2 linked regions of the Humidesulfovibrio mexicanus genome follow. The protein of the gene in region 1 binds, or shares a complex with, the protein of each later gene. Links are inferred from orthologs where the notes say so. Each region holds a gene or a part of one and is shown in the gene's direction. Other genes may lie near its edges.

Region 1 (3,147 bases):
GGCCCCCAGAAGATCATCGCCCGGGTCAACACCGATCTTGATTTCAGCCACAAGACCATCAAGAAGGAGCTGTTCAACCCGGACGGCCAAGTGGTGCGCAGCGAAAGCCGCAGCGAGGAAACCGTTGCCGGCCGCGCCAACCTGGACGGCGCCGCGCCCGAGGCCAATTTCCGCGGCGACGGCTTCACCGGCACGCAAAGCTCCCAGGACTCCAGCCGCGAGACGCGCACCACCAACTACGAGATCAACCGCGAGGAGCAGCAGATCGTCTCCCCCGTGGGCGAGTTGAAGCGCCTGGGAGTTGCTGTTATCGTGGATGGCACGTACACCAAGGACGAGAAGACCGGCCAGACGACCTTCGTGCCGCGCTCCGAGGAGGAGATGACGCGCATAAAGAGCCTGGTGCAAAGTGCGGTGGGCTTCGACGGGGACCGCGGCGACACCATCGAGGTGTCCAACATCGCCTTCGGCTCCACCGACCTGGGCGAAGGCCCCTCGCTGGTGAAGCACTTCCTCGACCTGAGCGGGAAGCTCGGCAAGCCGCTTCTGACCGGCCTGCTCATCTTCCTCTTCCTCATCCTGGTGGTCCGGCCCGTGGTCATGGCCCTTATCCGGCCCAAGGTGGCCGAGGAGGAGGTTGAGGAAGTGGCGAGCCTGCCCAGCACGGACGAACGCCTGGCCATTGAGGAAACCGTGGAGGTTCCCGAGGAGGCCCTGGACACCGCGCGCCGCCTGGAGCTTTTGAAGGGCCAGGCCGTGCAGCTGACAGAGCAGAACATGGAGCAGGCCATACGGCTCTTGAAGTCGTGGGCCAGACAGGAGGCATAAGCGCGTGGCAAGCTTCACCGGGCCCCAGAAAACCGCCATCGTCATGCTCGCCCTGGGCGAGAAGTTCACGGCCGAGGCCTTCAAACGCATGGAGCGGCAAGAGATCGCCCTTGTTTCCAAGGCCATGCTGGACATCGATTCCGTGTCCCGCGACGACGTGATCGACGTGCTGAAGGAGTTCAACGACGCCATCACCTACGGCGCCGAGACCCTCACCGGCGGTGCGGACCAAGTGAAGCGGCTGCTCACCAAGGCCCTGGACTCCGAGACGGCCAAGTACATTCTGGACAGCCTGGAGATCGACACCGGCCCCACCCCCTTCCAGGAGCTTTCCAACGTCAGCCCGCGCATCCTGGCGCAGATCCTCAGAAACGAGCATCCGCAGACCCTGGCGCTCATCCTTGGGCACCTGCACCCGGACCAGGCCGCGGAGCTTTTGTCCAACCTGCCCTCCGGTGTGCGGCCCGAGGTGCTGATGCGCCTGGCCAAGCTGGAGGCCGTGGCCGAGGAAATGCTCCACGAGGTGGACAAGGTGCTGCAGAGCCAGCTCATCGCCATGGGCGGCAAGGAAGGCAAGAAGGTGGGCGGCGTTAGCGCCGTGGCCGAAATCCTCAACGCCGTGGACCGCGCCACGGAAGAGGAAGTGCTCTCCGAGATCGAGGAAGAGAGCCAGCAGATGGCCGACGACATCCGGAACCTCATGTTCGTGTTCGAGGACATCAAGGGCCTGGACGACCGCAGCATCCGCGAACTGTTGAAGGACATCTCCAACGAGGAGTTGACCAAGGCCTTGAAGGGCGCCAGCGACGACCTCAAGGACAAGTTCCTCAAGAACCTGTCCGAGCGCGCCGCGAACATGATCCGCGAGGATCTGGAGATCATGGGCCCGGTGAAGCTCTCCGAGGTGGAGGGCGCCCAGCAGAACATCGTCAAGACGGTGCGCCGCCTCGAAGCCGAGGGCCGCATCGCCATAAGCAGAGGCGGCGGCGATGAATTCATCTAGCACCGAGCAGACGCCCCTGGCCGCGCCCCCGGCTCCGCCCGAAACGGCGGGCCTGGCCGACATGCCAGCCGAAGCCGCCCGCGCCATTCCGGCCGGTCCGCGCTACTCCGGCAGGGTGCTCATGGGCTGCGACTCCCCCGGCCCCGGATTCGTCACCATCCAGGAGATAGAGGGCAAGCGCCACCGTCCCGTGTGGGACGAGGCCACAGAGGCCGAATACATCGACCGCTGCACGCGCAAGGCCGAGGCCCTGGCCCGCGAGATCATCAACCAGGCCATGCACAAGGCCGAAGCCCAGGCCCAGGCCATCCGCGAGACCGAGGAAGCCCGCGTGGCCGCCGCCGTGGCCGAGGCGCAGCACAAGGCCGAGACCGAGGCGCAAGCCCGTCTCGATGCCGAGGTGGACGCCCACGTGCAGGCAATGGACGCGCTCATCTCCGGCATACAGACCCTGGGCCAGGAGGTGTGGGCCGCCCGCCGCAAGGACTTCGCCACCCTGGCCAAGGCCTTTGCCCGCAGGGCGCTTGGCCTGGAGATGGAAACCCGACGCGCCGAAATTCTGGAGCATCTGATGGATGAGGCCTGCGCCCGGCTGGACGCGCACCGCGCATTCACCCTCAAGGTCGCCCCGGAGGATTTCGAACTGGCGCAGACCCTGCTGCAGTCCGTGCAGGCACGGCGACCGGACCTGGGGCAGTGGCAGCTCGCGGCCGACCCCGGCATGACGCTTGGCGGCGTGTGCCTGGAAACGCAGGAAATGCTGGCCGACAACGACCTGGGCAACCGGCTTGCCCTGCTGGAGCCCTACCTGGAACAGCTTTCCCTGCCCGAGGACCTGGCCCAGGCGCGCGCAGAGGCCGCACAGCACGAGAGCGAGGCCCCCGGTGTCCCTGAATCCTGAGGCGGTGTGCCAGGCTTTTGACGAGCTCACCCTCTGTCAAACCTTTGGCAAGGTGACCAAGGTCGTCGGTCTCATCGCCGAAGGCCAGGGAATCCGCCCGCCCGTAGGCTCCGTGTGCCACCTGCTGCCAGAGGACCGCGACTCCACGCCCATTCCGGCGGAGGTGGTGGGCTTCCGCGAGCACTCCTGCCTGCTTATGCCCTATGGCGACCTGCGCGGCATCCGCCCCGGCAGCCTCATCAAGAATTCCGCCGCGCCGCCGCTGTTTCCCGTTGGCCAGGGCCTGCTCGGCCGCACCCTGGACGCCTTCGGCGACGCCATAGACAACAAGGGCATGTTCGCGGCCGAAGGCTACGCGCCGCTCTACCGCGACCCGCCAAATCCCATGGACCGCCCGCGCATCGACCAGCCGCTG
Region 2 (3,163 bases), on another replicon or contig:
GAACCCTATGCGTTTGTCGCCCTGCGCCTGCCGCCTGCGGACTCCCACTCCCTGCGCCAGGGGCTCGACAAGAAGCTGTCCCAAATTCACGGTGTGACGCTGCATGTGAACGCCCACGACGAATGGGAAGTGCGCGTGGATGGCGTGCCCTGCCTGCTGCTGCGTCTCACTCCGCTCACCCCGGAGCCAGCCGAGAAGCACCCGGCCAAGGGGCGGCTGGCAATCGTCATCGACGACATGGGCGAAGATGTGGCCGTGGCGCGCGATCTGGCCGCGCTTGGCGTTCCCATTGCCTTTTCCATCTGGCCCGACAGCGGCCACAGGGTGCAGGTGCTCAACATTGCGCAATCCGCGGGGAAAGAAATTTTCATCCACCTCCCCATGCAGCCCAAAGGCTACCCCAAGGTTGCGCCCGGCCCGCATGCGCTGCTTGACGGCATGACCGCCGAAAGGATTCAGGAGGTTGTGCGCCGCGCCGCGTCACGGGTGCCTGGAGCCGTCGCCGTCAACAACCACATGGGCTCGGCCTTTACGGAGTCGACCTACGGGATGCGCGCGGCGTTGTCCGCCATAAAGGGGCAAGGGCTTTTCTTTCTGGACAGCCGCACCACGGCAAAGAGCGTCGGGGTCGCCGAGGCCCGCCGCATCGGGCTGCAAGTGCACCAGCGCGATGTGTTTCTGGACAATGATCTCGCCGTGCCCGCCATTGTGGCCCAGTTGCGCGTGGCCGAAGCTGCGGCCCTGAAGCACGGACACGCCATCGCCATCGGGCATCCGCACAAGCAGACCGTTGCCGCCATCCGCGCCTGGCTCAAGAAAAAGAGCCCATCCGTTCATGTGGTCACCGTATCTTCGTTGCCGCCGCAATGATGCGCCTTGCCAATTCCGCGGTCTTCAGGCTATCCTTTTGATTCAACTGGCGAGCCATCTCTCTAGGCCCGATTTTTGCTAGCATTTTCCGGCAGAACGGCTTTTTCCTTCCACTGGGACCACGGGCGTACAAGGAACGGCGGACATGAGCAAAATTCTAGAACAAGATGAAGTAGATGCCCTTCTGCGCGGTCTTTCCGGCGGAGAAGTTGAAACAACGCCCGACATTCCAGAAGATGACTCCGGCATCGTTCCCTTCGACCTCACCAACCAGGACCGCATCATCCGCGGCCGAATGCCGGTCCTGGAAATCGTAAACGACCGTTTCGCTCGTCTGTGCACAAACGCTCTGGCCAACACCATGCGCAAACGCGTGGATATCAATCCCATCTCCATCGACATGAGCAAATTCGGGGATTTCATGCGCTCGCTCCCCGTTCCGACCAGCATCTCCATCTTCAAGATGGAGCCCCTGCGGGGCAATGCCCTGCTGGTTGTGGACTCGCGCCTGGTCTTCGCCCTGGTGGAAAACTTTTTCGGCGGCGCGGGCAGTCAACCGAAGGTGGAAGGGCGCGATTTCACGCCCATTGAGCAAGCCATCGTGGACAAGGTCGTCAAGGTGGCGCTCTCCAACATGGAGGAATCCTGGAAGCCCGTGCATGAGGTGCACATCGAGGTGGTGCGCTCCGAGGTCAATCCGCAGTTCGCCGCCATCGTTCCGCCAAGCGATGTGGTCATCGTCATCACCTTCGAAGTGGAGTTGGAAAACGCCATCGGCTCGCTCATCTGCTGCCTGCCGTATGCCACGATGGAGCCCATCCGCTCCAAACTGCACGCCTCCTTCCAGTCAGAACGCCTTGAGGTGGACCATGTGTGGATCAGCCGCTTCAAGGAGCGGCTGCTCGAAACCCCGGTGGAATTTCTTGTGCGCCTCGGCAAATCACGCATCACAGGACGGCAACTTCTGAATCTCGAGGTCGGCGACATCATGCTGTTGGACACCGATGCGGAGGATCTGCTGGAGGTCGAGATCGAAGGCGTGCGGAAATTCCATGGCGTGCCTGGTCGCGTAAAAGGCAACAAGAGCTTCAAGATCATCAAGGACGAGCAGTTGCACTTCTAGCTTTCGCTTTTGTCTTCGCCCATCCGCAGCCCCCTTCCGGACCGCCAAAGCCCTTGACTTGCGCCGCGTTTGCGGTGCATTTCCCTGCACGCGAACACAAGCGGCCCATGCGCCGCATACACCATTCACCGGAGGACACCACATGACGACCGAGCGCACCTTCTCCATCATCAAACCCGATGCCGTCGCCGCAAAACAGACCGGCGCCATCATCCAGATGATCCTCGATGCGGGCCTCACCGTTAAGGCCATGAAGATGATCCGGCTCACCCGCCCCCAGGCCGAGGGCTTCTACGCCGTGCACAAGGAGCGCCCCTTTTTCAAGGATCTCGTGGAATACATGATTTCCGGACCGGTGGTGGTGTCCTGCCTTGAAGGCGATAACGCCATTATCCGCTACCGCGAACTCATGGGCGCCACCGACCCCGCCAAGGCCGCCGAAGGCACCATCCGCAAGAAGTTCGGCAAGAGCATCGAGGCCAACGCCTGCCACGGCTCAGACGGACCGGACACCGCCAAGGTCGAAATGTCCTACTTTTTCAGCTCCCTGGAGATCGTGGGGGAATAAGGGCAATGAACAATCGCGTCGGCTTCATCGGCGTCGGGAACATGGGCACGGCCATCATCAAAGGGTTGGCCGCACAGGGCATACAGGTGCATGGCTACGACCTGGACTCGGCCAAGCTTGAAAAGCTGGGCCGCGAGGTCGGGCTTACGGCCGAACCCTCGCCCAAAACCCTGGTGAAGCACTGCCGTTACGTGCTGCTGGCCGTAAAGCCGCAACACCTCCCGGCCGCGCTTGAAGACATCGCTCCGGAGCTCTCCCCCGGGCACTGCCTGCTGTCCATCGCGGCCGGGATCACCATGGCTCGCCTGCAGGAGCTTTGCGGGGGACGCTGTCCTGTGGTGCGCATCATGCCCAACACCCCGGCCCTGGTGGGCGCAGGGGTATTCGCCCTGTGCTTTGATGACGCAAGCCTCGATGCAGAGCGCCGAGATTTCATCCGGGCCATGCACAAACCTTTGGGCCAGGTGCACGAACTGCCCGAGAAACTCTTCGACGCCTTCACCAGCGTGGCGGGTTGCGGGCCGGCGTACGTGTTCTATGTCATGGACGCCATTGTGGAGGCCGGGGTAAACCTGGGCCTGCCCCGCGCACAGGCCACGGAC

The links.
Region 2: the proteins of fliG (region 1) and fliM are in contact, whole or in part, in a crystal structure (PDB 4QRM), measured with the Thermotoga maritima proteins. The link is inferred for Humidesulfovibrio mexicanus from one-to-one orthologs. Residues at the interface, in WP_004082903.1 of Thermotoga maritima: Phe122, Ser125, Glu126, His127, Pro128, Gln129, Thr130, Val133, Glu157, Arg161, Leu164, Leu165, Arg167, Ser169, Glu171, Val172, Glu175, Ile176, Asn179, Lys182; in WP_004081085.1 of Thermotoga maritima: Tyr124, Leu127, Asp128, Ile130, Met131, Gly132, Gly133, Pro134, Glu136, Pro139, Arg141, Thr144, Glu145, Ile146, Glu147, Ser149, Ile150, Lys153.

What each region holds. Positions count from the first base shown.
Region 1 is NZ_FZOC01000004.1:123,440-126,586, forward strand. The notes cover bases 1-2,831. They hold fliG (flagellar motor switch protein FliG), read left to right. Parts: upstream 1-832; coding sequence 833-1,831; downstream 1,832-2,831. Other genes in these bases: fliF (flagellar basal-body MS-ring/collar protein FliF), read left to right, coding at 1-828; CHB73_RS09515 (FliH/SctL family protein), read left to right, coding at 1,818-2,732; CHB73_RS09520 (FliI/YscN family ATPase), read left to right, coding at 2,716-2,831. Outside these bases: more of CHB73_RS09520, read left to right, coding at 2,832-3,147. UniProt on the Bacillus subtilis protein: One of the proteins that forms a switch complex that is proposed to be located at the base of the basal body.
Region 2 is NZ_FZOC01000010.1:22,349-25,511, reverse strand. The notes cover bases 158-3,004. They hold fliM (flagellar motor switch protein FliM), read left to right. Parts: upstream 158-1,015; coding sequence 1,016-1,993; downstream 1,994-3,004. Other genes in these bases: proC (pyrroline-5-carboxylate reductase), read left to right, coding at 2,567-3,004; ndk (nucleoside-diphosphate kinase), read left to right, coding at 2,136-2,561; CHB73_RS15570 (divergent polysaccharide deacetylase family protein), read left to right, coding at 158-870. In the rest of the region: more of CHB73_RS15570, read left to right, coding at 1-157; more of proC, read left to right, coding at 3,005-3,163. UniProt on the Bacillus subtilis protein: One of the proteins that forms a switch complex that is proposed to be located at the base of the basal body.